One region of the Sorangium sp. So ce406 genome, then DNA from elsewhere that is predicted to be linked to it. Evidence: predicted binding sites of a transcription regulator. Region 1 holds the regulator's gene; each other region holds the start of a gene.
The links. Region 1 encodes HrcA, which represses chaperone genes, less so after heat shock. Its sites were predicted from a motif close to GNTAGCACTCNCCNNNGGNGAGTGCTANC; they were not measured.
Positions count from the first base shown of each region.

Region 1 (9,664 bases):
CGGGCGTCCGCGATCGCGCCGCTGCTCTTGTCGTGCGTGTCGTTCATGGCTGCGCCGGACGCGGAACGAGGCGCGGGCCTGGCGTAGCAACTCCACGTCCCCGGGCAAAGCAGCGGCCGCGTGCTCGCGCGCGACGGACCGCCGCGAGCAGCGCGCGGCTACTTCGTCAGGCGCGCGATCTCTTCCTTGATGATCGTCTCGGCGAGGACCGGCACGACCTCCCAGACGACGCGCTCCACGACGTCGCGGGACAGCGCCATCACGGCCTCCACCTGATCGGCGGAGAGGCCGAGCCCCTCGAGCTTGCCCGCCATCTGGCCGTTGACCTGCGCGGAGGCGGAGGCCGCGACCGCTGCGGGCCCGGACGCCGTCTTCGGCACGCCGGAGACCGGCGTCGGCGAGAAGGCCATCGTCGTCTGCGGCAGGCCCGACGGCGCGCCGCCCGGCGCCGCCGCCTTGACCGAGGCCTGCGCCGGCGCGGCGCTGGTGGTGGCCGGCGCGTTCGGCGTGTAGATGAGCGTCTTCGCGCGCTGGAGCGGGCTCGCGGCGGCGCCGGCGGGCTGCGCTGCAGCGGCCGCGGGCTGCGCGGCGGCCGCAGGCTGCGCGGCGGCAGCGGGAGAGCGCGCGGGCGCGGACGCCGCCGCGGCAGCGGGAGCCGCGGCAGCAGCAGCCGCGGCCGGCTTCGCCTCGCCGCGCGACGCCAGCAGCTTCTTGACCTTGTCGATCATCTGCTGCGTGTCGAACGGCTTGTCCATGTGGTCGTCGGCTTGCGCGCTCGAGCCCTTCGCAGGGTCGAACGGGTTCTGCTTGGACGACAGGATCAGGACGGGCGTCGCCGGGGATGCCTGCTTGATCGCCTTGCACAGCTCGTAGCCGTTCTTCGGCTCGAGCGTGACGTCGGCGATCACCAGGTCGGGTTTATCGCTCTTGAGCTTCTGCAGCGCAGCGTCGGCGCTGCTCGCCGTCACGACGCGGAAATCCTGACCCGCAAAGGTGATTTCGAGCACTTTGCGCATGGTCACGCTGTCGTCTACGGCGAGAAGGGTGCTGGCCACGAACGGGTCTCCTCTCAGATGGCGAGAAAGCGATGACGGCTCTGGATATCTTCGGCTCCGGTCGCGCGATGTGTCAACATTCGCGGTGTATTTCGCCCCGCGGCCCCGCGGATGAGCGTTTTTTCACGCCGGTAGAGCCCGGCCCCACGCTGGTGGCGGGGCCGAGGCGCCCCCTCACGAGCCTCTCATGCGCCCGCCCCGACCCGCCCCTCCCCCGCCCCAGGATCACGCCGAACCGACCGCCGCCGACCCGACCGGGCCGGTCCGACCCCCGCAGGACGGCCGCTGGACGGTTCCGGCAGCGCTGGACCGACGGCCGCTCGACGGCGCGATCCGGGCGCTCGCCTCGGTCTCGTGGTCCGACGCGCGCCGGCTGATCGAGACCGGCAAGGTGCTCGTCGGGAACGTCGTGGCGACGAGCGCCCGGCGCCGCGTGCTCAGCGGCGAGCGGATCGAGGTCCGCCTGAGCGCGCCGCGGCCCGAGACCGTGCGCCGGCGCAAGCTCGAGGTCGAGCTCGTGGTCTACGCGGACGCGAGCGTCGTCGTCGTGAACAAACCCGCCGGTGTGAGCACCATCCCGTACGGCGACGAGGACCCCGCGGAGCAGGCCGCGACGCTCGACGCGCTGGTGCGGGAGGTGCTGGCCCGCCGCGACCGCCTGCGCGGGCGGGCGCCGCTCGGCGTGGTGCAGCGCCTCGACAAGGGGACGAGCGGGCTGCTCGTCTTCGCGCGGACGCTCGCCGCGAAGAAGCACCTCGCGCAGCAGCTCCGCGTCCGCTCGATGCACCGGCAGTACCTCGCGCTCGCGCACGGCGCGGTCCCGCGCGGCACCCACCGCAGCTACCTCGTCGAGGACCGCGGCGACGGGCTGCGCGGCTCCGCGAGGGAAGGCCGGCGCGAGGGGCAGCTCGCGGTGACGCACGTCGAGCCGATCGAGACGCTCCGGGGGCTGGACGAGGCCGGGGCCGCGGGCGTGACGCTGGTCGCCTGCCGCCTCGAGACGGGGCGCACGCACCAGATCCGCATCCACCTCGCGGAGGCCGGGCACCCGCTCGTCGGCGAGACGGTCTACGTGCGCGACCACCGCGGGCCAAGGATCCCCGCCCCGCGGTTGATGCTCCACGCGGCCGAGCTCGGCTTCAGCCACCCGTCCGACGACCGGCCGATGCGGTTCCAGGCGCCGCCGCCCGCCGACTTCGACGAGGTGCTCGAGCGGCTCCGCCAGCCGCGGCAGAAGGGCGCTACTTGACCTTGCCGCGCGCCTCGCTCATCGCCGCGGCGGTCGCGTCGACGAGCGGCATCACCTTCGCGTAGTCCATCCGCGTCGGGCCGAGCACGCCCACGGTCCCGGCCACACGCCCGTTCTCCATGTACGGCGCGGCGACGAGGCTGAGCTGACCTCCGCCAAGATCGCCCGCCTCGCTGCCGACGAAGACGGTGACCTCGCCCGCGCCCGCGGCGAGGGTCCGGTCGAGCAGATCGACGAGCTCCTCGCGCTCCTCGAGCGCCTTCATCAGCTTCTTGAGGCGGTCGACGTCGGCGTACTCCGGCAGGTCGATGAGGCGGTTCTGCCCCTCGATGACGACCTCGCTCCGCCGCGTCACGTCGGCCGTCGCCTTGCTGCCGAGCTCGAAGGCGCGGCGCCTCAGCGCGTCGATCTGGAGGCGCTCATCCGCGAGGCGGCGGGCGAAGAGATCCCGGATCTCGCCCAGCGTGCGCCCCTCGATGACGTCGGCGAGCAGGTTGTGGATCCGGGTGAGCTCCCCCTCGTTGATCGCCTCGCCGACCGAGATGAAGCGGTTCTCGACCGAGCCGTCGGCGAAGACGAGCACGGCGAGGAGCTGCCCGGGCTTCGTCGGGATGAAGCGAAGCTGGGCGAGGGCGCGGATCTCCGCCCGCGGCGCCGCGACGACCGCCGCGGCGCCCGACAGCTCCGAGAGGTAGCGCCCCGTCTCGCGGAGCGGGTCGCTCGCCACCGTGTAGATCTCGGTGAACCGGGCGGTGAGCTCGACCTGCTGCTCGGGGGAGAGCGACCGGAGCTCGACGAGCGCGTCGATGAACAACCGGAGCGCGCGATCGGTCGGGATGCGCCCCGCGGAGGTGTGCGGCTGGTGGAGGTAGCCGGCCTCCTCGAGATCCGCGAGCACGTTGCGGATCGAGGCGGCCGAGAGATCGAGCCCGTACTTCCGCGCAAGCGTCCTGCTGCCCACGGGGTCACCGGTCGCGATGAACTCGGTGACCGCGGCGAAGAGGATCTTTCGAGCGCGATTGGAGAGATCTCCCATGTCAACTGCGTGCGGCGCGTACGCGCGCTGCGGCGGCTACCTGGACCAGGGACTGCCCGGACCGGGAAGCCATGCGGACCGGGCCTTCGCTCCCATACGTCAAGACGCGCGGGCGGGCGCTGGGCCCACGGATGCGCATGGGGTCTATTTTGAGGCGATCGCGCGGCCCGGTCAAATAGCGCGGTAGGATGGGCGCGGCCGCCGCGCCGGAGGCCGCGGTTCCCGCGGTTCCGGAGATTCCTGGTCGCCCGAGGTTCGCCTGGTGAACCTGGGCTCCCCAGGAGCGCGACGCGCGGCGAGGCCACGCCAGCAACGATGCCGTCCGCACGCCACGCCGCCATCGCCTGCGCGCTCGCCCTCGCGCTCGGCCCGCTCACGACGCTGCCGACCGCGCAGGGCAAGCCGAAGGTGAAGTTCCATCAGGACTGGGCCAGGCACCCGTCGGCGCGCTACGCGGCGATGAGCGCGGAGCAGTGTCGGGAGGCGCTCGCGCGGCGGAAGATCGCGTTCGAGCCGGTGCGGCGCGCGCCGGGCGTGCTCGCGCCGGTGCGTCTCATGCAGGGGGTCGGCGGCGTCCTGTACCGGACGGCGGAGCCGGCCCACCGGCGCGCGGACAACCCGAACGACGTCTTCGACTGCCGCCTCGCGCTCGCGCTCTCGGACTTCAGCCGGATCCTGCGCGTGCACGACGTCACCGAGGTGCTGATGTACTCGGCGTGGCGGCCTCCGTCGGCGATGTGGCCCGAGGGCAAGCTGGCGACGAGGCACCCCGGGGGGCTCGCCATCGACGCCTACCGGTTCATCAAGCGGCGCGTCGGCGACGCGTTCGCGGAGGAGTGGCTCGACGTCGAGCGCGACTTCGTCGGCAGGCGCGGCGCGCCGGTGTGCGGCGAGGGCGCAGGGAAGCCGGCGACCCGCGGCGCGGCCGGCAAGGGGACGCGCGGCCTTCCAGCGGACGCGGCGGCGCGCGAGCTGCGCTCCATCGTGTGCGAGGCCGCGGATCAGCACGTCTTCACGTCGATCCTCACGCCCAACTACGACCGGGCGCACAAAAATCACCTGCATCTCGAGGTGACCCCCGGCGTCCAATGGCAGCTCGTGCGCTGATCCGGGAGGGGCGGCCCCCCCGGGCGCAAACCCGCTCTCGCTCCGAGGTCGACCCGCTATGTTAGCCCGCGTGACCGCACGAAGACCCCCGCCCCCCCGCGCCTCTGCCGCGTCCGCCGCCCTGGCGCTCGCCGCCATGGTGCTGTCGTTCACGTTCGTGGGCTGCCCGTGCCTCAGCGGCCCCGTGAACGCGAGCCCAGGCCTGCGGTGGTTCCTCTTCTCGAACTTCGGCGCCAGCAAGATCTGCCCCGAGATGCTGAAGAGCGGGGTCGCGCTGCGCCTGCAGGACAGGTCGTCGTCCATCGGGCGGTTCTTCCCGATGCAGTGCTCGTACGACGTCAACGACGCAGCGCAGACGGTGACCGTGCACATCGCCGGCACGGGGTACGGCTACATGCAGCCGGCGAAGCGGGTGGGCTTCTCGCTCACGACCTCCGTCGAGTACCGGCCCGACTTCCAGATCGCGGGCGACGACATCTACGTGTGGGGACGGCTGAACCGGATCGTGCAGGGCCCGAGCTTCCAGCTCGGCTACGTCGAGAACCCCGTCATCGACGTGATGGCGAACGTCCCGCCGTTCGGGGGGCTCGCCAACCTGCTCGGCAACCAGATCGTGGCGGGCGAGATGACCCGCGGGTTCACCGTGGTCTACAACGAGGAGACCGGGAAGGACTTCACGCTCGGGATCCTGATGCCGCCGCAGCGGCCGCACCACCCGTTCGAGGTGGAGGACGACGAGCGGTACACGTTCGCGAACGAGGTCATCGAGGTGCACGCGCACCAGCGCGACTACCTCGGGCCGTTCGAGGTCGCCGACGTGGACCAGGCGCTCTACCTGAAGGTGAGCGTGCAGGGCGCGCCCGTGGACATCATGATCGTCGACAAGCCGACGGGCGACGCATGGCGCGAGGCCTACCAGACCGGCAAGCCGCTCGGCCCCCCGCCCGGCCCGGTGCAGGCGGGTGGCCCTCTCCAGCCCGGGATCATCGAGACGCGGCGCTACGCGCTGCGCCCCGGTCTCTACTACGTCGTCATCGACAACACGTCGGCGGCTGGGCTCGTCGCGCCCCCCGTCACGCTGCTCAGCCCCCTCGGAGGGTCGGCCGCGCAGGTCAGCTACATGGCGCAGGTCGGCGAGTGACGCCGGAGCCGGCGAAAGGGTAACGCCGTCAGGGGATCAGGGAAGGCGCGGCGCGCCGAGCAGCGTGGCCGCCGGCCTTGACGCGGTTCGCCGCGAACGGGATAAACTCGCCATGGCCGTCATCGCGAGAGAGGGGGACAGCGTGACCCACGTCGACAAAGTTGCCCTCGACCGGCTGCGCGCTCGCCTCCAGGCGTACATGGCCAAGAAGGGGCTGAGATCGACGGCGCAGCGCCGGTTGATCGTCGACACGTTCTTCTCGGGCGCCCCCCACATGACCATCGAGGATCTGCTCACGGAGGTGCGCGCGCGGGACCGGGGCATCGGGTACGCGACCGTGTACCGGACGCTCAAGCTGCTCGCGGAGTGCGGCGTGGCCTCCGAGCGCCGCTTCGGGGACGGCCTCAGCCGCTACGAGCTGGCCGACGACGCCAGCACGCACCACGACCACCTGATCTGCCTGAGCTGCGGGAAGATCATCGAGTTCGAGGAGCCGCGGATCGAGGCGCTCCAGGACGAGATCGCCGCGAAGTACGGCTTCGAGGTGACCTGGCACAAGCACGAGATGTACGGCGTCTGCCTGGAGTGCCGCGAGGGCGACGCCAAGGACGACGCGGACCCGGACGTCTCGTAGCCCGCCGCGCGGCGAGGCCCCGGAGGCGGGCCCGCGCGCGGCGCTCAGCTCTTCGCGTCGAGCGCGCGGGCGTGGACGACGGCCATGACGCCGCCGAGCAGCGAGGCGATGGGCGCGTAGGCCGGCGGGAGCACGAACGCGGAGATGACCGCGGCGCCGACGAGCGCCGGGGCGACGCTCAGCGCGAGGCCGACGCGCGCCTCCAGGCGCGTGCGGTGCGCGAGCGCCAGGGACAGCGCGGCGTCGCGGACGTCGTCCGAGGCGAGGACCACGGAGAAGTCGGCCGGCGCGGAGCCGGCGGCGCCGAGGGCCACGGAGACGTCCGCGGCGCCGAGCGCGGCGTCATCGACGCCCGCGTGGCCGAGCACAGCGACGCTCGTGCCCGCGTCGATCAGGCGGCGCACCTCGGCGCCGCGATCCGCGGGGAGGATCTCGGGGCGGATGTGGTCGATGTCGAGCGAGCGGCCGATCGCCTCGCACGTCTCGCGCGCGTCGCCCGACATCAGCACGGGCTCGATCTGCGCGTCGAGCAGGTGCTGGATGGCGGCCCGCGCCCCGGGGCGGAGCCCGTCCTGCAGGCCGATGACGCCGACGAGGCGAGCGCCCACCGCGACGAGCACGACCGTGCGCCCCAGCGCCTCGAGCTCGGCGACGCGGCTCTCGGCCGCGGCGATCGAGATCCGCTGCTCGAGCATGAGCGCGCGGTTGCCGACGCAGAGCTCCTCGCCCGACGAGGTGACGGCCGTCACGCCGAGGCCGGGGTGGAAGTTGGGGTTGCGCACGCCGTCGGGCCGCAGGCCGCGGGCGCGGGCGGCGCGCACGATCGCCGTCGCGACGGGGTGCTCCTCGGTGCGCTCCGCGCCGGCCGCGAGCGCGAGCACGTCGCTCGGCGTGAGCTTCTGGCCGGTCGCCTCGAGCTCCGCGAGCTCGGGCTCGCCGAGCAGCAGCGTGCCGCGGGCGCAGAACACGGCGACAGAGACCCGACCGGCGCGGTCCCAGGCGTCGGCGCTCTTGTAGACGATGCCCCGGCGCAGCCCGAGCAGGATGCCCCGCGCGACGTGGACCGAGGCGATCGAGGCCGTGATCGCCGTGGCGAGCGCGGCGAGCACGGCGGTCGCCGTCATCGCGATCTCGACGGGCGCCCGCCCGGCGACGAAGGCGGAGAGCGCGGCGATCGCCGCGGCGCCGAGCGCCCAGCGCTCGGTCAGGGCGCGGGAGGCTTGCGCGATCGGCGCGAGGGCGTCCGCGCGCCGGCGGGCGTCGAGCAGCACGCGCGCGACCGCGCGATCGCCGCCCGAGAAGGTGCAGGCGCCGACGAGGCGGCCCCGGACCACGGTGGCCCCCGCGATGATCGGGTCGCCGTCGCGGCGACGGGCGGGCGTGGCGGCGCCGATCCAGGGGAGCACCTCGACGTCACCGCCCGTGACCACGAGGTCCACGGGGACGACCTCCCCGGCGTCGACCTGGACGCTCTCGCCGGGCCGCAGCTCGTAAAAGAGCGCGTCGCCGGCCTCCTCGGCGGCAGCGTCATCGCCGCCACGGGGAAGAGCCCGGTCGGCAGGCGCCGGGCTCTGCGCCCACGCGCCCGGCGGACGGCGCGCCGGCGTGGAGAGCACCGACCCGATCCAGGCCCGCTCCGCGAACACCCGGTGACGCGCGCTCTCGATGAGCCAGGCGCTGATCGCGCTGGCGGTGGCGATGACGCCCGCGAGCGACGCCGCCTCGGCCGCGAGCGCGCGGTCCTGGCCGAAGAGGGCCCAGACGGCGGCCACGAGCCCCCCGAGGACGGGGGCGATCATCGGCGCCGGGTGCGGATCCGTGCCGTCGCGCGCGGTCGTGGCGGCGCGGCCGAGGAGCATCCCCGCGCTCACCGTGGCGAGCACGATGCGCGCGCCGATGACGAGCTTGGCGTCGCCGGCGAGCGTGAGCGCGACGGCGAGCGTCCCCGCGATGATCGCGAGCACGAGCAGGAGCGCGCCGATGTCCCGCGCCTCGATCGACTCGTAGCGCGGCGGCTCGTCGCTCAGGATGGTGTTCCCGATCGGCTCGAGCAGCGCGCGGTCGTCGTCGAGTACCGGCAGCTCCGGGAGGCGCTCGTCGAGCGACACGGGCGGGAAGGCGTCGACGATCGGCGCGTCGAGATCGGCGGCGCGCGAGGGGCCGTCGTCGGCGCCTGCCCGCGGGGGCTCGGCGCGCGGCGCGGCGGCGTGAGGCCCCGCGACGCCGGGCAGCGCCCCCGACGAGAGCCCTCGGGCAGGAGCGCCGGGGATGGGCACGCCCGATCCCGCGAAGCCGGCGGGCCGGCCGTCGCCCGGCGCGGGCGTCGCCTCCCCGAGGAAGGCGTGGCGGCACCGGGCGTTGCAGAAATAATGGAAGCGCTGATCGAAGATCGCGACGTGCCCGGCGCGGAGCGGATCGATCAGCTTGCTGCAGCCCGAGCACGGGAGGGGCGCGACGGCGGGCCCGGCTGCGCGCGAAGAGACCACCTCAACCCGCAGCCGGCATCTCGGAGAGCGCGGCCTCGACCTCGGCCAGGGCCTCGTCGATCTGGGCCTCGCTCACGACGAGGGGCGGCGTGAACCGGAGCACGTTGCTGCCCGCGACCGTGAGCAGCACGCCCCGGTCGCGCGCGCGGCCGAGCGCCACGCGCGTGTCGACGCCCGGCGCGAGGATGAGCCCGCGGAGCAAGCCCCGCCCGCGCTCGCCGACGCACACGTGCGGCAGCTTCGCCGCGATGGCGGCGAGGCCGCGGCCGAGCTGCTCGCCGCGCTTCACGGCGGCCTCGCAGAGCTTCTCTTCCTCGATCACCGCGAGCACCGTGCGCGCCGTGGCAGAAGCGAGCGCGTTGCCGCCGTAGGTCGAGCCGTGCGAGCCCGGGGGCAGCGCGCTGTTGAGCCGCTCCCGCAGCACCAGCGCGCCGATCGGGAAGCCGCCGCCGAGCCCCTTCGCGAGCGCCGCCGCGTCGCCCTGGACGCCGTCGTACGTCGCGCCGAGCCAGTGCCCCGTGCGCCCGATGCCGGTCTGCACCTCGTCGAGGAGCAGCAGCGCGCCGTGCTCGTCCGCGATGCGCCGCAGCTCGGTCAGGAAACCGGGCGGCGCGGGCAGGACGCCGCCCTCCCCCTGCACCGGCTCCACGAGGATCCCCGCGACGTCCGGGCCCATGGCGGCGCGCACCGCGGCGACGTCCCCATAAGGCACGTGCGTGACGCCCTCGAGCGAGGGGCCGAAGCCCTCGCGGTACTTCGGCGTCCCGGTCAGGGCGACCGCGCCGAGCGTGCGGCCGTGGAACGCGTTCTCGAACGCGATGATGCGGTAGCGCTCCGCCTGCCCCTGGTTGAAGAAGTGGCGGCGCGCGAGCTTGAGCATCGCCTCGTTCGCCTCTGTCCCCGAGTTGCAGAAGAAGGCGCGGTCGAAGCCGGTCTTCGCGCAGAGCTCCTCGGCG
Region 1 is NZ_CP150340.1:8,821-18,484, reverse strand. It holds gene WME96_RS00065 (ArnT family glycosyltransferase) at 1-47, opposite strand, end outside; gene WME96_RS00060 (response regulator transcription factor) at 159-1,055, opposite strand; gene WME96_RS00055 (RluA family pseudouridine synthase) at 1,243-2,304, shown strand; gene hrcA (heat-inducible transcriptional repressor HrcA) at 2,297-3,340, opposite strand; gene WME96_RS00045 (extensin family protein) at 3,656-4,447, shown strand; gene WME96_RS00040 (hypothetical protein) at 4,518-5,588, shown strand; gene WME96_RS00035 (Fur family transcriptional regulator) at 5,701-6,222, shown strand; gene WME96_RS00030 (HAD-IC family P-type ATPase) at 6,267-8,708, opposite strand; gene WME96_RS00025 (aspartate aminotransferase family protein) at 8,710-9,664, opposite strand, start outside.

Region 2 (9,664 bases), 4.2 Mb from region 1:
CCTGGGACCTGCCCTCGACGCCGTAGCCGATCTCCACGGTGCCCGTGGCGTCGGGCCGGCCGTTCAGCACCACGCTGCCGACGACGACGCGCTCCACCTGGCCGCGCGTCACCATCAGCCGCGTTCCCCACAGGAAGGCCTCGGGGTCGTCGCGCAGCCGGTCGAGCGGCGAGCTGAAGGCGCGCTCGACGAGCGCGCGTCCAGGCCACGCGTCGGGGAAGCGCGCGCCGGACAGGGCCTCGGCTTCCAGGCGATCTCCGCGGATGACCGCCTCGAGCAGGGGCAGCGAGACCGGGGTGAGATCGAGGCGCTCGGTAGTCAGGGTGCTCATCGCGGACCTGCGGCGGATCAGATCACGCGTCGCGGCCTGCCGGAAGTCGAAATGGCGAAGGGCCGACTTCCCCGGGGGGAAGCCGGCCCTCGCCGGCCAGGCTTATCTGCCTGAGCCGCGATCAGAAGTCGTGGCCGTGGCCCGCGTGGGCGCCGCCGGCCGCCGCCTTCTCCTCCTTCGGCCGCTCGGCGATGAGCGCCTCGGTGGTGAGCATCAGGCTGGCGACGCTGGCCGCGTTCTGGAGCGCCGACCGGACGACCTTGGCCGGATCGATGACGCCCATCTCGAGCAGGTTGCCGTACTCGCCCGACGCCGCGTTGTAGCCGAACGACTCCTTGCCTTCGCGCACCTTCTGCACGACGATCGAGCCCTCTTCCCCGGCGTTGGCCGAGATCTGGCGGAGGGGCTCCTCGATGGCGCGGCGGATGATGTTCACGCCAAACCGCTGCTCGTCGTTCACCTGGAGCTTCTCGAGCGAGCTCTGCGCGCGGATGAGCGCCACGCCGCCGCCCGGGACGATGCCCTCCTCGACGGCCGCGCGGGTCGCGTGGAGCGCGTCCTCGACGCGGGCCTTCTTCTCCTTCATCTCGGTCTCGGTCGCGGCGCCGACCTTGACCACCGCGACGCCGCCCACGAGCTTCGCGAGCCGCTCCTGGAGCTTCTCGCGGTCGTAGTCGCTCGTCGTGTTCTCGATCTGCGCGCGGATCTCCTGCTGCCGGGCCTTGATCTTGTCCTTCTTGCCCTGGCCGCCGACGATCGTGGTGTTGTCCTTGTCGATGATGACCGTCTTGGCGCGGCCGAGATCGCTGATCGTGACGTTCTCGAGCTTGAGGCCGAGCTCCTCCGCGATCACCTGGCCGTCCGTCAGGGTCGCGATGTCCTTCAGCATCTCCTTGCGGCGGTCACCGAAGCCCGGCGCCTTCACGGCCGCGCAGTGCAGCGTGCCGCGGAGCTTGTTCACGACGAGGGTCGCGAGCGCCTCGCCCTCGACGTCCTCGGCGATGATGAGGAGCTGCTTCTGGCTCTTGGCAATCGCCTCGAGCACCGGGAGCAGGTCCTTCATGTTGGAGATCTTCTTCTCCGAGATGAGGATGTACGCGTCCTCGAGGTTCGCCTTCATCGCCTCGGGATCGGTCACGAAGTACGGCGAGAGGTAGCCGCGGTCGAACTGCATGCCCTCGACCACGTCGAGCGTCGTGTCGGCGCTCTTCGCCTCCTCGACCGTGATCACGCCCTCCTTGCCGACCTTCTCCATCGCGTCGGCGAGGAGCTTGCCGATCGTCTCGTCGCCGTTCGCGCTGATCGTGCCGACCTGCGCGATCTCCCGCGCGTCCTTGGTCTGCTTGGCGGAGCCGCGGAGGTGCTCGACGATCGCCTCGACCGCCTTGTCGATGCCGCGCTTGATCTCCATCGGGTTGTGGCCCGCCGCGACGAGCTTGGAGCCCTCGCGGTAGATCGCCTGCGCGAGCACGGTCGCGGTGGTCGTCCCGTCGCCGGCGATGTCGCTCGTCTTCGAGGCGACCTCGCGGACCATCTGGGCGCCCATGTTCTCGAAGCGGTTCTCGAGCTCGATCTCCTTGGCGACGGTCACGCCGTCCTTGGTGACCGTCGGCGAGCCGAAGCTCTTCTCGATGACGACGTTGCGCCCCTTCGGGCCGAGCGTGACCTTGACCGCGTCGGCGAGGGCGTTGACGCCCGCGAGGATGCTGCTGCGGGCGGACTCGTTGTAGATGATTTCCTTGGCTGCCATGGTGTCTCTCCTAAATTCCTGCTGTCGCCCGCGTCACTTCTCGATCACGCCGAGGATGTCGTCCTCGCGGAGGATGAGGTGCTCCTCGCCGTCGATCTTGACCTCGGTGCCCGAGTACTTGCCGAAGAGGACGCGATCGCCCTCCTTGACGTCGAGCTTCCGCACGGTACCGTCCTCGCCGACCTTGCCGTTGCCGACGGCGATGACCGTGCCCTCGATCGGCTTCTCCTTGGCCGTGTCAGGGATGTAGAGACCCCCCTTGGTCTTCTCTTCTTCCTTCACGCGCTGAACGATCACGCGGTCCTGGAGCGGTCGAATCTTCATGTTTGCGAATCCTCCGGGGACGAGCGCCGCGTCCCACGAGACGGCAGGACCCCGGCGACCTGAACGAGCGGCCGCGAGGTCCCATACGTTTGCAGCCTGGGCACTTTGCTAGCACTCGCTTCCGACGAGTGCTAGCGGGCGGCGCGGAAGATAGCCACCCCCTGGAGGGTGTCAAGCGCGCCTCCGCCCGGTGCTTCGCGCGTTAGCAGCCAGGCGCTGGGGTGGCTGTAAGTCCTGGAGATCGCAAGAGAAGTGCGGGGCGTGATGCTGGGCCCGGCGCGGTCCGTCGGCTAAAGTGACCGTATGAGGGCGGAAATGCGGCAGCACAGCGGCGCGACGCCCTCACGGTCTCCGGCCCGATGGAGGCCGACAGGACGTGTCTGGTTGACCTGAGCGCGCGGTGGCCCGGGTTACGTCGGTATCCAGGGCACCCGCGCAAGTGAGGTGCCCCCGTGAGCCAAGCGATCTCTGTGTCCCCGAGCATGACCCGCTATTTCCAGGAGGTTGTGGACGAGGCGCTCCGAGTTCGGAACGTCGCCGCGACCGAGGCGGCATCGAGCTACCTCGTCGGTCTGCTCTGTGCCTTCGCTCACCCGGACGAGCACGCCGAGTCTGCCTTCAACCAGCCCCTGACCTTTCTGCTGCGCGACGCCCTGGAGGCCTCCGGGGCCGAGCGTTTCCGGCGGCTGCGCAACCTGGGAGACGGCGTGCTCTACGCGGTCGGCTTCTTCGGCGGCCATATCGAGCTCAAGGGCGTCGACCGCGGCTACGTGGTCGGGGTCGGCTCGACCGCCTACCACCATGCCGCCGCTATGCTGCGCCTCAACGCGCGCGTCGGCCAGGGCCCCGATGTTCTTTCGGAGATGGCGGAGAAGTTCGAGCGCTTCGCGGCCGTCCTGAACGACGTGGCCGACGGGACGCTCGCGTCCGGCGCCCGGGACGAGCGCTCGGTGCTCCGGCTGTACGAGCGCTGGGTCCGCACCGGCTCCAGCCGCCTCGCCGAGGAGCTCGGGGCGCGCGGGCTCGTGCCGAGCCGCGGGACTGGCGGGCTCAACTGATGCCGGGCGCGACCTTCACCGCCCGGATCCAGCAGCACCTCGCGCGCACCTACGCGCTCGATGACGCGCCCGCCGTCGACGACTTCATCCGGCCGACGGACGGCGGCGCCCGCGAGGCGCTGCTGATCCGGCACGCGGACGGGGACATCGAGGTGGCGCTGCACCTGCCCCGCCGCGCGATCTCGCGGGGGGGCGCGGGGACGTTCGACGAGATCTGCCAGATCGTCGAGGGGGTGAGCCACTTCCTCTATGTGGCCGAGCGGGCGCGCCGGGAGCTCCCGGCGACCCAGCTCGAGCTCGAGCTCCAGGCCGAGGTCGACAAGTACGTGCTGCTCGTCCACGGCGGTCTGGCCGAGGAGGTCGAGCTCCCGGGCCCGCCGCTCGGGCGCCGCGGCGAGGGCGCTCCGCCCGGGCCGCGGCGCTTCGAGCCCGAGCGCGCCGCGCGGATCCGCGCTCACCTCTTCGAGCGGGTGACCTTCATGGATCCCCCGGGCACGGAGACGGGTGACCGCTACCGGATCGCGAACGACCTGGCGGCGCGGTTCGCTGGCCGGCTCGAGGCCGAGTTTGCCCGCCGCGGTCGGCACGCCGAGCTGCTCGCGGCGCTGCGGCGCTTCTACGCGGCGGGGCAGACGGAGAAGATCGCCCTCGCGCGCGCCGCGTGACCGCGTCGGTGGCGCTCGGCGTCGCCGCCGGGGGGCGCGGGACGGCGCCGAGCTCGCGCCGCGGCCGCGCGGGCTCGACGCGCGGCGCGAGGATTGTTCTCTCTTGACCGGTTCGCGCGCACGTACTCTCATCCGCATCTACGATGCCTTCCGCGAGCATGAAGCCGCCCCGCGTGCTGGTGGCTGAAGACGAACCGGCGATGTTGAGCCTTGTTGCGCGTCACCTGAGGAACCTCGGCTTCGCCGTGATCGAGGCCTCCGAGGGCGACGCCGCCTGGGAGCTCGCGCGCGAGCACACGCCGGATCTGGTGATCCTGGACGTGATGATGCCCGGCATGAGCGGCTGGGAGATCTGCAAGCGGCTGAAGGGCGACACGTCCGACGGTCGGCCCTTCGCGAACACCGGCGTCATCATGCTCACCGGGATCGGCGAGAACCTGAACGAGATGACCTCGCCGCTCTTCGCGGCGGACGCCTGGCTGAACAAGCCGTTCGACTTCGCGGACCTCGACGCGCGCGTGCGCGAGACGCTCGCGCGTTACGCGAAGGCGGTGCCCGGGTCGAACGGCAGCAAGGCCCAGGCGAGCGGCGAAGGCGAGGAGCACGAGGAGCCCGTTTCAGAGCCGGCGCCGCGCGCGCAGCAAACGTCGGGGGCGAACGGCGCCGCGACCAACAAGGCGGCCCCGAAGAAGGCGGCGCTCAAGAAGGGCGCGGCGAAGAAGACGGTGGCGGCGAAGAAGCCGGCCGCGAAGAAGGCGGCGCCGAAGAAGGCCGCGGCGAAGAAGCCGGCTGCGGCGAAGAAGACGGCGGCGCCCAAGAAGGCTTCGGCGAAGAAGACGGCTGCGGCGAAGAAGACGGCAGCGCCCAAGAAGGCTGCGGCGACGAAGCCGGCTGCGGCGAAGAAGTCAGCCGCCTCGCAGAAGTCGTCTGCAAAGCCGGGCGCGGCGAGAAAGCCGGCTGCCAGCAAGGCGGCACCCAAGAAGAAGACGGCGAAGTGATCGTGCCCCGGGCCCGCGCTGCGCGCGGCGCCCGGTCACGTTGTTCCCACGCCATGCACGTGCTCGGCCGCCAGGCCGAGTCGAGGGACGCCGCCCGGACACAGACCTCGGGGCGAGGGCCATCACGCGTCGGTCGACATCGCGCATCGATGCCGTCTGTCCGCTGACGTCGAAGCTGCCCTGCGCGGGGAATTGTCAGGGTTTGCCGCGCGTCATGCCCTCGCGCGCCGCGCGCTGCGTCTCCAGGAACTTTCGGGCGCGTGACCCGTCAGCGGGTACAATGCTGCGACGTTTCCACTTCGAGGGCCCCCGCGGGGGGCGTCCGGAGCGCTGAGCACCGTGAGCGACTCTCGCACGAAGCACCTGGACCGCATCCGCAGCGCCGCGTTCGCTGTCGAGCTGAGGCTCCGGTTCGGACGCGCGCTCCGCGCCGCGCCGAGCGCGCTGACCGTCGCGCTGGCGATCGCCGCCGGCACGCTCGCGGTCCACAAGGCGCTTCCAGCGCACCTGGGCGAGCAGCGCGCGCGGCAGCTCCTCCTCGGCGCCGGGCTGCTCGTGCTGGCCACCCTCGTCGTGGCCATGCTGCGCCGGCTGCCTCCGCGCGCGGGGACGATGGCGCTCGATCGGCACCACGGCCTCCACGACCGGCTCACGAACGCCCTCGCCTTCGACGCGGTGCCCGCGGCGCAGCGGACCCCGCTCATGGAGGCGGCGATCGACGATGCCTGCGAGCACGCCGCAGGGCTGCGCCCCGCCGGCGCTGCGCCGCTGGCCGTCCCGCGCGAGCTCCTGGCGTCGGCCGCGGTCGGCCTCGGCGTGCTCGCGGTGGCGCTGCTCGAGGTGCGGACCCCGCGCAAGACGGCGCCCGTCGCGCAGACCATCGACGCGCTCGCCATGTCGCCCGACGACATCGAGCTCTTCAAGGACGCGGCGAAGGCGCTCGACCGGCCGGACCAGAGCCCGGAGATGAAGTCGGCGGTCGAGCGGTTCAACCAGCTCATCGAGGACATCGCCAACAAGCGCCTCGATCGGACCGAGGCGTTCCGCCGCATGGAGGCGCTCGAGCGCGAGCTCCTCAAGGGGGCCGAGGCCGATCTGAAGGCGCTCGAGGAAGCGCTGAAGGAGACCGGGCTCGACCTCAAGAAGAGCGATCTGGCGAAGGGCGTCGGCGAGTCTCTCGAGAAGAAGGACCTCGAGAAGGCGAAGAAGGACCTGAAGGAGCTCGCCGAGAAGCTCCGCGACAAGAAGCAGAAGTTCGACAAGGCCGAGATCGAGCGGCTGCGTAAGGCGCTCGCCGAGGCGGCCTCACGCCGCAAGGAGGCCCTCGCCGCGATCAACGAGAAGCGGGCCGAGGTGCGCGAGCAGCTGCTCAAGCAGAAGCAGAAGGCCTCCACGAGCGACCAGAAGAAGTCCGAGGAGGAGCGGCTGCTCAAGAAGAAGGAGCGCGAGCTGGAGCGGCTCGACCGCGACGCCGAGCAGAAGGAGCGGACCGGACGCCAGCTCGACCGGCTCGACCGGGAGCTCGCGAAGGCCGCCGAGGACCTGATGCGGGATCTCGGGATGTCGGCGGACGATCTCGAGCAGGCCGCCGAGGACATCAACCGGATGCAGCAAGAGGAGATGTCCGAGCAGGAGAAGGAAGAGCTGCGCCAGAGGCTCGAGGAGCTCCGGGAGCTCGTTCGCCAGCAGGGGCAGGGCGGCAAGCAGCGGATGGCCAGGATGCTCCGCTTCGGCAAGCGCGCCCGCGGCAACCAGGGCGGCGGCGAAGAGCAGCAGGGGCAGGGTCAGCAGGGCCAGGGCCAGGAGGGCCAGGGCGAGCAGCAAGGGCAGGACGGCCAGCAAGGCCAGGGCAAGGGCGGGCAGGGCCAGGGGCAAGAGCTGGTGATCGGGCCCGGCGGCAAGAAGATCCTGATGCCGGGCGGGCAAGGCCAGGGGCAGGACGGGCAGGGGAGCGGCCAGGGCAACAGCAACGGCGGCAACCAGCCGGGCGGCGACGGCGCTGGCTCCGGCCGCGGCGGCGAGGTCGCGGGCAAGCGCACGGACCCGAAGATGGGGACGCAGGACGTCCAGGCGCAGGGGCTCGATACGCAGGAGGGGCCCTCGAACAGCGAGGTCATCCTCAGCGCCGCCGAGCGGGGCTTCAAGGGGACCGGCTACAAGAAGGTCTTCACCGACTATCACACCGTCGCAGAGCAGCAGATCAACAAGGACCAGATCCCCGATGGATACCGGTTCTACGTGAACCGGTATTTCCAGCTGATCAGGCCGCGCGAGTGAGTCGAGCCGGCGGCTCGAACGCGACCGCGCCTCCACGGACGCTCCGCGACAGCGGGCTCGAAGCAGGAAGCTATGGCCGACAAGACGAAGGAAGCAGCGCGCGCCGAGGTGGACGAGTTCCGCGCGAGCATCGGAGGGCTCCGCGAGGAGGTGGGGAAGGTCATCGTCGGCAACCGCGAGGTGGTCGACGGCGTGCTCACGTGCATGCTCGCGGGCTCGCACGCGCTGCTCGAGGGGGTGCCGGGGCTCGGCAAGACGATGCTCGTTCGGACCATGGCCGAGGCGCTCGACCTCCAGTTCTCGCGCATCCAGTTCACGCCCGACATGATGCCGGCGGACATCATCGGCACCACGGTCATCGACGAGAGCGCGGGCGGACAGCGGTCGTTCTCGTTCCGCAAGGGGCCGATCTTCGCGAACATCGTCCTCGCCGACGAGATCAACCGCGCGACGCCGAAGACGCAGAGCGCGCTCCTCGAGGCCATGCAGGAGCACCGGGTCACGGTCTCGCGCCAGAGCTACACGCTCGAGGAGCCGTTCTTCGTCCTGGCGACGCAGAACCCCCTCGAGAGCGAGGGGACGTACCCGCTGCCGGAGGCGCAGCTCGACCGGTTCTTCTTCAAGCTTCACGTGCCGTTCCCGAGCCGCGACGAGCTGAACTCGATCCTGGAGCGGACCACCGGGACCGAGGCGATCGTGGTGCGGCCGGTCCTGAACAGGGAGCGGATCACGGCCATGCAGCGGCTCGTGCGCGAGGTGCCCGTGGCGAAGCACGTCCAGGACTACGCGGTGCGGCTCCTCCAGGCCACGCACCCGACCGAGGGGGAGAGCCTCGACGAGGTGAAGCGGTTCGTGAAGTTCGGCGCGTCGCCGCGCGGGGCGCAGGCGCTGCTGCTCGCCGCGAAGATCCGGGCGCTCTTCGAGGGTCGGTTCGCGGCGTCGGTCGACGACGTGCGGGCGTGCGCGCTCCCCGCGCTGCGCCACCGCGTGCTCCTCAACTTCGAGGGAGAGGCCGAGGGCGTGAAGACGGACGAGGTGCTGCAGGCGATCCTCAAGCACCTGCCGGAGAGCAAATGAGGGAACGTCGAAGGTAGCATGGGGCTCTTCGACGCGTTCAAGAGGGCCGCTGCGCCGCTCCGACGGCTCTCCGGGCTCTCGCCGCTCTCCGCGAGCGCCTCCGACGAGGATCTCTTCGACGACGAGTTCCAGCGCAAGCTCGACTACCTCGCGATGGTGAGCCGCCGCGTCTTCTCCGGCGCGATGCGCGCGGAGCGGCGGACCAAGAAGACCGGCTCCGGGGTCGAGTTCGCCGATCACCGCGACTACGCCCCCGGCGACGATTTCCGGTACCTCGACTGGGCCGCGTACCAGCGCTTCGACCGGCTCCTCATCCGGCTCTACGAGGAGGAGGAAGACCTCTCGATCTACTTCATCCTCGACACGTCGGCGTCGATGGCGTTCGGCGACGGCGCGAAGCTGCGTCACGCGAAGCGCCTCTGCGCGGCGCTGGCGTACGTGGGGCTCGCCAACCTCGACCGCATCGCGATCGTCACCGCGACCGACGAGATCAGCGGGCGCATGCAGTCGACCCGCGGCAAGGCGCGGATCTTCAGGATCTTCCGCTTCCTCGGGCAGGCGCGCGCCGACGGCGCGACCGACCTCGGGGAGGCGATGAAGACCTTCGTGGCGCAGCACAAGCGGCGCGGGCTCGCGGTCATCCTGAGCGATCTTTATGACCCGGTGGGCTTCGAGCGCGGCATCAACGTGCTCCGGTACAACCGCTTCGAGCCGTTCGTGCTCCACATCGCCGACGCGCGCGAGGCGCGGCCCGCGCTGCGCGGCGACGTGCGCGTCTACGACTGCGAGACCGGGGAGGAGCGCGAGGTCACGGTGACCGCGAAGGTGCTCGATCGCTACGCCGCGGCGCACGAGCAGTACCTCGACGAGATCCGCCGCTTCTGCACGTCGCGGCAGGTGAGCTACTTCCGCGCCGACGTGTCCGTCCCCTTCGACGAGCTGATCCTGCGCGTGTTCCGCAGAGGCGGCTTCCTCCGGTAGCCATGCTGCACTTCACCGGCGTCCCGCTGCAGACCCTGCTCCAGATCGGCGCCCTCGCCGGGGCCGTGGTCGTCGTCTTCTACATCCTCAAGCTGCGCCGGCGGCCCGTCGCCGTTCCCTTCTCGAAGATCTGGGAGCGCGTCCTCCGGGACAAGGAGGCGACGAGCCTGTTCTCGCAGCTCAAGCGGCTGCTCTCGCTGCTG
Region 2 is NZ_CP150340.1:8,477,895-8,487,558, reverse strand. It holds gene WME96_RS31570 (GNAT family N-acetyltransferase) at 1-331, opposite strand, end outside; gene groL (chaperonin GroEL) at 453-2,081, opposite strand; gene groES (co-chaperone GroES) at 2,115-2,405, opposite strand; gene WME96_RS31555 (hypothetical protein) at 2,858-3,463, shown strand; gene WME96_RS31550 (hypothetical protein) at 3,463-4,128, shown strand; gene WME96_RS31545 (response regulator transcription factor) at 4,272-5,126, shown strand; gene WME96_RS31540 (hypothetical protein) at 5,466-7,403, shown strand; gene WME96_RS31535 (AAA family ATPase) at 7,476-8,480, shown strand; gene WME96_RS31530 (DUF58 domain-containing protein) at 8,499-9,461, shown strand; gene WME96_RS31525 (vWA domain-containing protein) at 9,464-9,664, shown strand, end outside.
Region 2: groES (co-chaperone GroES) is a predicted target of HrcA. The motif match lies at 2,513-2,541, and genes of this name have one in related genera.

Region 3 (9,664 bases), 3.7 Mb from region 1:
AGGACGGCGTGGTGCCGTACCCGTGGGGCGCGCACTACCTCGCCGCGCCGAACGTGGAGGCGCGCGCGACGCTGCGGCTGCTCGATCAGATGGGCGTCGTCACCGGGTGGGACGCGGCGGGGCGCCCCGTGTTCGATCCGCGCAGGCTCTGCCACGCGCCGGGCGAGCGGCTGTTCTACGAGGGCGCGTGGCACGCCGGCCTCGCGCCTGTCGACGCGCTGCCGGACGACGCGCTGGAGGAGCTCGAGCGGTTCCACGCGCTCGAGGAGGACCTCACGGAGCTCACCGGCAGGGACGGGCGCGCGGCGTTCCAGATCCCGCTCGCGCGCTCGTCGCGCGATCCCGAGCTCCTCGAGCTCGACCGGATCAGCATGGCGGCGTGGCTCGATCGCGAGGGGTACCGCACGCCCTTCCTGCGCTGGTACGTGCGCTACGCGATGCTCGACGACTTCGGCGGCGAGCCGGAGGAGATCTCGGCCTGGGCCGGGCTGCACTACTTCGCGGGGCGCAAGGTGCGCACGCCGGAGCTCGCGGGCAGCCACTACCTGATCTGGCCCGAGGGCAACGGCCGGCTCGTGAAGGCGCTGCTCGAGCGCGCCGCGCCGCGCGTGTCGCTCGGCGCGCTCGTCACGTCGGTGCGCCCGCTGCCGGAGGGCGGCGTCGAGGTCGGCTACATCGACGTGCAGCGCGGCGAGGCGCGCCGGGTCGAGGCGCGCGCCGCGATCCTCGCGGCGCCGGCGTTCGTCGCGCGCCGGATCTTCGCGGGGAGCGCGGCGGGCGAGCTGCCCGAGCGGACCACGTCGGCGTGGCTCGTGGCGAACCTGCACGTCGAGCGGCCCCTCGACCCGAACCACGCGTGGGATTCCGTCCTCTACGGCGCAGACGGGCTCGGCTACGTCGACGCGCGCCACCAGCTCACCGATCTCGCGGCGGCGACGACGCAGCGGTCGCGCCTCGCGACGCCGATGCAGCGCACCGTGCTGACCTACTACCGCGCCTACGGCGGGCCCGACGTCGCCGCCGCGCGCGCGGCGCTGCTCGGCGCGCCGTGGGCGTCGATCGCGGACGGCGTGCTGCGCGATCTCGCGCCGGCGCACCCGCACCTGCGCGACGACGTCGCGCGCATGGACGTCATGATCTGGGGCCACGCGATGCCGCGCCCGCGCCCGGGCTTCCTCGGCGCGCGGCCGTTCGATCCGCCCTGCGCGCTCTCGGAGCGCGTCGCCTGGGCGCACGTCGATCAGGCCGGGATGGCGCTCTTCGAGGAGGCGCAGGCGTGCGGCGTGCGCGCCGCCGAGACGATCGCCGCCGCGCTCGGGATCGCGATCGGCGAGAGCTGGCTCTGAGCGGGCGCCCGCGCCGTCGTCGCGCGCCGGAAGCGCGCCGCGCGCGCTCGGTCGGGCGCGCGGCGGGGAAATCCACGTCCCCCCTCATCTTTCAAGAGCAAAGTGCGCGCGGCGAGCGGGCGCCTCCGGAAGGGTCCACCGCCCCCGCGGCTGGCCGCTTCTTACGGGCACGGAGCCGCCCCTGTGGGAGATCCGGCCCAGGATTTCAGCTTTGCCCTCGCCTTGAACTTGCGCTGCCCCCCTGCTCCGCGTCTACTCTCTGCCCATGTTGCGGACCCGGTTTGCCGGGATGACGGATACCGGGCTCCTCCGGGACCACAATGAGGACAACCTCCTCGTCAGCGAGGAGTACCGTGTCGTGGCCGTGGCGGATGGCATGGGCGGACACCGCTCGGGCGACGTCGCGAGCCAGCTCGCCGTGAGCACCCTCTCGGACTTCCTGTCCGTGACGGTCGGGAGGGACGCGACGTGGCCGTTCCCTGCCGATCCGAACCTCACGGAGGAAGAGAACTACGTCGTCACCGGCCTCAGGCTGGCGAATCGGCGCATCTTCGATCGCTCGCTGAAGACGCTCGCCGACTTCGGCATGGGCACGACGATCGTGGCGGCGATGTTCTCCAAGGACGCCGAGCACGTGACGGTCGGCCACGTGGGCGACAGCCGCTGCTATCGCCTGCGCGACAGCCAGATCACGCAGCTCACGCGCGACCACTCGCTCGTCAGCGACGCCGCGCACATGGCGCCGTGGATGACCGAGGAGGAGGTCCGGCAGCTCCCGGCCAACGTCATCACGCGCGCGCTCGGCATCCGCGAGGACGTCCTCGTCGATCTCGTGACGGACGAGACGCGCCACGGCGACGTGTACCTCCTCTGCTCGGACGGCCTCTCCGGGCTCGTGAGCGACGATCAGATCCTCGAGCTCGTGATGTCCAGCGGCTCGCTGGACGCGGCGTGCAAGGCGCTCATCGACCGGGCGAACTACTTCGGCGGCACCGACAACATCACGGTCGTCCTCGCCCGCGTCGAGGAAGTCCCCGACGGCAAGCGCACCTTCAACGACGATCCCACCCAGGAGAGCCGCTAGCGGCGCGTCGCCGCGCCCCCTCCGGCAGCGCCGGAGGAGCGGGGGCTCGGGCGAGCGCGGCGGGGTCCCCCTGCCGCGCGACGAGCAGGGTCTCCTCGGGCCGGGCAGCCCGGCCGCCAGCCGGCCCGTTGGTTAGCTGGTTACAGGACGAAGTGGTCCATGAGCTGGAGGACCTCCAGGTTCAGCCCCTTCAGCGCGGCGCACTCCCGCTCCACCTCGGCCTGGAAGACCGGCTTGATGTGGTAGAGCATCGTCGGCAGGTCCTTCGGCGCGCGGTACTTCTGGAGCTCGACGGCGAGCGTCTGCGGCGTGTGGTGGCCGCTCACCGTGGCGAGCCGCTGCTCCCGGTCGGGGAAGCTGACCTCCATGAGCAGCGCGCGGAGGTCCTGCTGCTGGTTCAGCACCTCCCACAGCCGGTCGGTCGGCCCGGTGTCGCCGCTGTACGCGATGGCGCCGCCGCTCCCCTCGATCACGAACGCCGAGGCGTCGATCGTGTGCGTCACCTGGACCGCGCGCACGAGCCGCCCGGCCACCATCGTGGGGCGCTCCGGCTTGAGCTCGAGGTACTGGATGGTCGGCTGCGCGGGCGTCGGGATCACCGCGAAATCGGGCCACAGCACGTTGTTGAAGAAGTGCTTCTTCAGCGTCCGCAGCGTCTCGCGCGTGCCCGCGATCACGAGCGGCGGGCACCCGAGCTGGCAGCGGTTGTCCGCGATGGTGGCCAGGTCGCGGATGTGATCGAGGTGCGCGTGGCTCACGAGGCACGCCTCGATCCGCGCCTGCTCCTTGATCTCGAGCCCGCTCGTCAGCGAGCCCGCGTCGATCGCAAGGACGTCGTCCACGACGAACGCGCACGTGCGATGCCTGGGGGTCTCGCCGCCGTGGCAGCCGATGACGCGCAGCTCCACCGGCTCAGCTCTCTCCGCCGAGCTTCTGCGGCGTCCTCGGGAGCTCGATGAAATCGCTCGATCGCCGCATGTCGGTCACCATGATCGCCGCCCCGGCGTGGGAATCGCCCCCGTGAAAGGGCACGTCGCCCGGCACGTACGCGCGGCCACGGCGGGCGAACGACGATTCCGACATTGCCCGAGAGTCTAGCGCCCTGCGCGACCGCGGGTCAAAAACCCAGGCAAGAGCGCTCGGCCTCACAAAGCGCGAGGGGCCCTCCAAGCCAGCATGCTTTGGAGGACCCCTCGGCCCGCTGCATCGGGAGCGGCGCGCTCGGCGAACAGCGCCGGCGTGGAGGCCGGCGCCGGGACCGAGCGCGGCGCGGACAGGCGATCAACCCATGTCGAAGTCGCCCATGCCGCCCATGCCGCCCATGCCGCCCATGCCGCCCATACCCCCCATGCCGCCCATGCCGCCGGGGGCCCCGCCGGCCGCGGCCTTCTCCTTCTTGGGCTTCTCGGCGATGAGGGCCTCGGTCGTGAGCATCAGCGAGGAGACGCTGGCCGCGTTGGTGAGCGCGTGGCGCACGACCTTGGCCGGGTCGATGACCCCGCCCGCGAGCAGGTCCTCGTACGCGTCCGTCGCGGCGTTGTAGCCGAACGTGGGCGCGCCCGACCGGATCTTCTCCGCGACCACCGTCCCGTCGACACCCGCGTTCTGGGCGATCTGGCGGACCGGCGCCTCGAGGGCGCGGCGGACGAGCCGCACGCCGGCGTCGCGCCCGTCGTTGAACTTGAGCCCGTCGAGCGTCGCGGCCGCCCGGAGCAGGGCCACGCCGCCGCCGACCACGATGCCCTCTTCGACGGCGGCGCGGGTCGCGTGCAGCGCGTCCTCGACGCGCGCCTTCTTCTCCTTCATCTCCGTCTCGGTCGCCGCGCCGACCTTCACCACCGCGACGCCGCCGGCGAGCTTCGCGAGCCGCTCCTGGAGCTTCTCGCGATCGTAGTCGCTGGTCGTGTCCGCGATCTGCTTGCGGATCGCCTCGATGCGGCCCTTGATGGCGGTCTTGTCGCCCTGGCCGTCGACGATGACGGTGTTGTCCTTGTCGATCTCGACCCGCTTGGCGGTCCCGAGGTCGCGCACGGTGGCGCTCTCGAGCTTCTGCCCGAGGTCCTCCATGAACGGGGTCGCGCCGGTGAGGATGGCGATGTCCTTCAGCATCTCCTTGCGGCGATCGCCGAAGCCGGGCGCCTTCACGGCGGCGACCTTGATGGTGCCGCGCAGCTTGTTCACGACGAGCGTGGCGAGCGCCTCACCCTCGATGTCCTCGGAGAGGATGAGCAGCTCGCGCCCCTGCTTCACGACCTGCTCGAGCAGCGGCAGGAGGTCGGCCATCGCCGAGATCTTCTTCTCGTGGACGAGGATGAGCGGGTTCGTGAGGACCGCCGTCATCTTCTCGGCGTCGGTCACGAAGTAGGGCGAGAGGTAGCCGCGGTCGAACTGCATGCCGTCGACGGTCTCGAGCTCCGTCGTCATGCGCTTGTTCTCCTCGACCGTGATCACGCCCTCCTTGCCGACCTTCTCCATGGCGTCGGCGAGGATCTGACCGATCTCCTTGTCGCCGTTGGCGCTGACCGTGGCGACCTGGGCGATCTGGTCCTTGTCCTTGGTGGGCTTGGCGGCCTGCTGCACGGCCTCGATGACCTTCGCGACCGCCGCGTCGATGCCGCGCTTCAGGTCCATCGGGTTGTGGCCGGCCTCGACGAGCTTGAGGCCCTCGCCGAAGAGCGCCTGCGCCAGCACCGTCGCCGTCGTCGTGCCGTCGCCCGCCTTGTCGCTCGTCTTCGAGGCGACCTCGCGCACCATCTGCGCGCCCATGTTCTCGAGCTTGCCGGCGAGCTCGACCTCCTTCGCCACCGTGACGCCGTCCTTCGTGACGACCGGCGCGCCCCAGCTCTTCTCGATGACGACGTTCCGTCCCTTGGGCCCGAGGGTCACCTTGACCGCATCGGCGAGCGTGTTCACGCCCTTCAGGATCGCGGCGCGGGCGCCGCGGCTATAAACGATCTGCTTCGCAGCCATCTCTCAATCCCCTCGCGGCCGCGCGGCCGCATCTGCAACGCTTGGGTTCGGTTGCCTGATCCGGATCACGTCGCGGCGGAGGCGGACTCGGTGACCGCGAGCACGTCATCCTCGCGGAGGAGCACGTGCTCCTCGCCGTCGAGCTTCACCTCGGTGCCGCTGTACTTGCCGAACAGCACCTTGTCGCCGACCTTCACCTCGAGCGGGCGGACCTTGCCGTCCTTCAGGACCTTGCCGTTGCCCACGGCGACGACGCGCCCCTCGATCGGCTTCTCCTTCGCGGCGTCGGGGATGATGATGCCCCCCTTGGTCTTCGTCTCGCTCTCGACACGCTTGACGACAATCCGATCCTGCAGCGGCCTGATTCTCATGGTGGCTCCTCGTCCTCGGCTGGTTGACTGACCATCGGCCTCGCCGTAGGTCCCGCTCGCCCCCACCGCCGGGGCCTTCCGCCCACACGACGAGAGCTAAGTGCCCGGGATCACAGTTGCTTGGCACTCTCCTAGGCCGGTGGCTAAAACCGCGCCGAAAGTAAATCAGGCTCCCGGCGCGTCAAGGGCGCTCGGCAGACAGTCGCGACTTTTCGGTCGACGCTGCGCCTGGAAAACGAAACGGCAATTTCTGGAGGAACTGGGAAGCCGAAGCCAAGGCGCAACGTGATGATGAAGCCGGAGGGGGCCAAGGGGGGGCACCGTCGGGGTGGACGGACGCGGCGCCGAGGGGGCCGGCGCGCGCCCAGGGTGGACCCGGGGGGGTGACGCTCGGCCAGAAGGGCGCGAAATGCGGCGGATTTTCGGCGCCGAGGAGCTTTCTTCGCCGGGCTCGATTTTCATCGCTTGACATACCGGGCAGCCCGAGTAGATTCCGCGGCCCGTGGCGCTGATGCAGAGCGCTCACCCCTTGGGGGATCGTCTAACGGCAGGACGCAAGATTCTGGCTCTTGCTATCAAGGTTCGAATCCTTGTCCCCCAGCCAGGCCGATCAGCTCTGCTGTAGGCCATCTCGACAGAACAAGGTCCCATCGTCTAGCGGTTAGGACATCGGCCTCTCACGCCGGTAACGCGGGTTCGATTCCCGCTGGGATCGCCACTCTGACTTCTCTTTCCCCGCCAGCCCTCGCGCTGTCGTCGTTCGAACGTTCCGAACGACGCCCCGGGTCTGGCACTCTCGGCGCAGCAGCTCACCGTGTCGCCCCTTCGCGCCGGTAGCGACGCTGCCTGATCCGTTCGGGAGACTGACGCTTGCGGCGCGATGAGCGCCCGGGGCGGGCAGGGCGGCGCTGCGCGTCGCGCCTCTTCCTGATGAAGTACGGCTTCGTCGAGGAACACACGAGGCAGCCGGAACCACCGACTTCGTTGGAGTAGCAAGGGACGGCGCGCCGCTCGCGGTGCGGTACCCTCGACGCATGGCGGCGCAGGACGGGGACGAGCCCTTCGATGTCTTCGATCGCAGCGGCAGGCCGCTCGGCGTGCGCAAGGCGCGCAGGCTCGTCCACCGCGACGGCGACTGGCACCGGAGCGTCCACGTCTGGGTGCTCCTCGAGCGGGAGCCCGGCGCCTCCCGGGGCGACGCGGAGCCCTGGGTGCTGTTCCAGCAGCGCAGCCCGGAGAAGGACACGTGGCCCGGCGCCTTCGAGGTCGCCGTGTCCGGGCACTACCGCGCCGGCGAGGACCTCGCGGAGGCGCTGCGCGAGGCGGAGGAAGAGATCGGCCTGCCGCTCGCGCCGGGCGACGTGATCCGGATCGGCACGCGCCGCAGCGTGGATGATCACGCGCCGGGCATCGTCGACCGCGAGCTGCAGGACGTGCTCGTCGCGACGACCCGCCGCACGCTCGCGGCGTTCCGTCCGCATCCGGAGGAGGTCACCGCGCTGCTGTCGCTCCCGCTCGGCGCGGCGGTGCGCCTGGTCCGGGGCGAGGCGCAGCGTGTGACCGGCCTGCTGCGGGACGCGCCGGACGCCGCGGGCGCGGTGAAGATCGCGCCGCGCGACGTGCGGCTCGACGAGTTCGTGGCGGCGCGCGACGGCTACTACGAGCGCGCGCTCGACTCCATCCGCCGCCGCGTCGCGGGCGAGACGCCGGCGCTGTGGTCGATCGGCTAGCTGCGCCGATCGGCCACCCGCGACCTGCGCCGATCGGCCACCTGCGACGGAAACTCCGACATGCGGAGCCAGGGCGTCGCTCCGCGATCGGCCGCCGATTTCTTGGGCATCGGCGGCGGTCGGGGCAGAGTCGCGGCCGGAGGCACCCCGATGAAGCAGCAGATGACGCCGAGCGATGTCCCTCAAGATGCCGTGGAGCGCTGCCTGGTGGAGGCGATGCAGGGGAGCGGCGCGCGCGCCGTGGCCCTCGCCGGGGAGGAGGGCCTGCTCCTCGCCGGGGCGCGCGGCGCCGGCGGCGCGGGGAGCGACGACGAGCTCGCGCTGCTCGCCGCGCTGGGCGCCGGCTGCGCCGACAAGGTCACCGGGTACGCCGAGCTCGACGAGTTCGTCGACGCGGTGGCCGGCGGCGACGACTTCTACGCGACGCGGCTCACCGTCTGCGACCGGACGCTCTACCTCGCGTCGATCGGCGCGCGCGTCCCGCAGCAGAAGAAGATCGCCGCGGAGCTCGGCAAGATCCTCGCGCCCGTGCTGTCAGCCTGAGCCGCGGCGCGGCTCGGCCAGACGCCGGGGCCGCTCCGACGGGCCCGCCGAGGCGAGGAGGAACCCCTCGGCCCGGTGCGGGGCGAGGCCGCAGCGCGCGTTCATGCGCTTCGCGATCTCGTCGCCGGCCCTGACGAGCGCGTAGAACCACCGGATCCCGAAGCGCTCGTGCCCCTCCCGGAGCGCCGCGGCCTGGAGCGGCGCCCCGAGCCCGCGGCCGCGGTACTCGTCGCGCAGGCAGGTGCAGATCGGCATGCCGGTCCAGGAAGGCGCCTCGCCCACGTCGGAGATCCAGAGCGGCGGGGCGCCCAGCAGCCCGAGCTGCGAGGGCGCCTCGCGCCCGCCGTCGGCGGGCGCCGGCCGCGTCAGGACGCACAGGGTCGTGCAGCCGACCAGCGCGCCGCGGCCGTCGCGCAGCGCGAGGGTCAAGGAGCGCCCGTCGCCGCCGCGCAAGGTCCACCCCGGGAGCGGCGCGTGGCCGCTCTCGGCCTGGAGCTCCTGGATCGCGCGGATCGCGTCGTCGTCGTCGTCCGGCGAGACCCTGGACAGGTGGAGGCCCGCCGGGAACGAGCGGAACCGGCCGAGGCCCTGCACGGCGGCCCACACCTCGCCGGCCGGGGCGCCCATCACGGAGAGCCCCTCGTCGACGGAGAGCCCCGCCTGGCGCAGCGACGCGGCGAGCGCCGGGAGCTCCGGCCGGGGGGCGTGCAGGAGCACGCGCTCGAAGCAGCGCACCAGCGTCTCGCGGCGGTCCGGAGACGTCCTCTGGGCGTGCAACAGCAGGAGCGACCGACCGTCGGTCGTCATGCCGTCCTGCTCCGCGATCCAGCCGCGCGCGGCAAAGAGGATCCGCTGAGCCCGGTAATCCGCAGCCTCGCCGAAGCAGCCAGGTCCGTCCGCCGGAGCGGGGCGGCGCTGCTGCGGGGCGTCGTCGCGATCGAGGTCGAAGGCAAGCATCATGGCGGCATTCCTCCTGTCGAGAGGGAACGGCGGCTTCGACAAAAGCCGCTACACGGCGCGGGGCGCCCGCGCGCTGCGCCCGGGCGAGCCCCTGCCGCGCCGCCCAGGGCCGGCGGCGAGACGGCCCGAGGCGGCGGTGCGTGAATGCGGGAGAGCTCCGCCCCATCGAGCGGCTGCTCGGCCCGCGTGACGAGACTTCAACTTATCCCTGCTCCGCTGCCGCGCAAGCGACGACATCCCATGATCCGGGCGGTGGACAGACGCGGTCATCCGCGCTCACGCTTGCTTTCAACTATCCGTAATCACTCATCAAATGAATCAACACCCGCCCTCGACGACAAGGCACATCACCGTCCGTGGGGGTCGGGTTGTGGACATAGAACGTCCTAGCCCGGAGCGACGCGTGGCGCGCCTCATGGGGCCCCGGGGGTCGCGCGCCGGGGGCGGACCGGCGAGGCGCTCTGGACGGTGAGCTCGCTCGCGGTGAGCCGCGGCGGTTGAGGACGATCGCGCGCCCTGGTAGGTTGGCGTCCAGTATTGCGCGATGACCACCGCACTTGTCACCGAACCCGACAGCGCCGCGCCCCCGCTGCCACGCCCGTTCCTCAAGTGGGCCGGCGGCAAGGGCCAGCTCCTCCGGCAGTTCCAGCCGCTGCTGCC
Region 3 is NZ_CP150340.1:3,738,129-3,747,792, reverse strand. It holds gene WME96_RS13970 (FAD-dependent oxidoreductase) at 1-1,346, shown strand, start outside; gene WME96_RS13965 (PP2C family protein-serine/threonine phosphatase) at 1,612-2,430, shown strand; gene WME96_RS13960 (MBL fold metallo-hydrolase) at 2,571-3,338, opposite strand; gene WME96_RS13955 (hypothetical protein) at 3,343-3,513, opposite strand; gene groL (chaperonin GroEL) at 3,712-5,400, opposite strand; gene groES (co-chaperone GroES) at 5,466-5,771, opposite strand; tRNA gene WME96_RS13940 (tRNA-Gln) at 6,302-6,375, shown strand; tRNA gene WME96_RS13935 (tRNA-Glu) at 6,415-6,489, shown strand; gene WME96_RS13930 (NUDIX hydrolase) at 6,806-7,501, shown strand; gene WME96_RS13925 (hypothetical protein) at 7,652-8,044, shown strand; gene WME96_RS13920 (hypothetical protein) at 8,036-9,004, opposite strand; gene WME96_RS13915 (DNA adenine methylase) at 9,549-9,664, shown strand, end outside.
Region 3: groES (co-chaperone GroES) is a predicted target of HrcA. The motif match lies at 5,891-5,919, and genes of this name have one in related genera.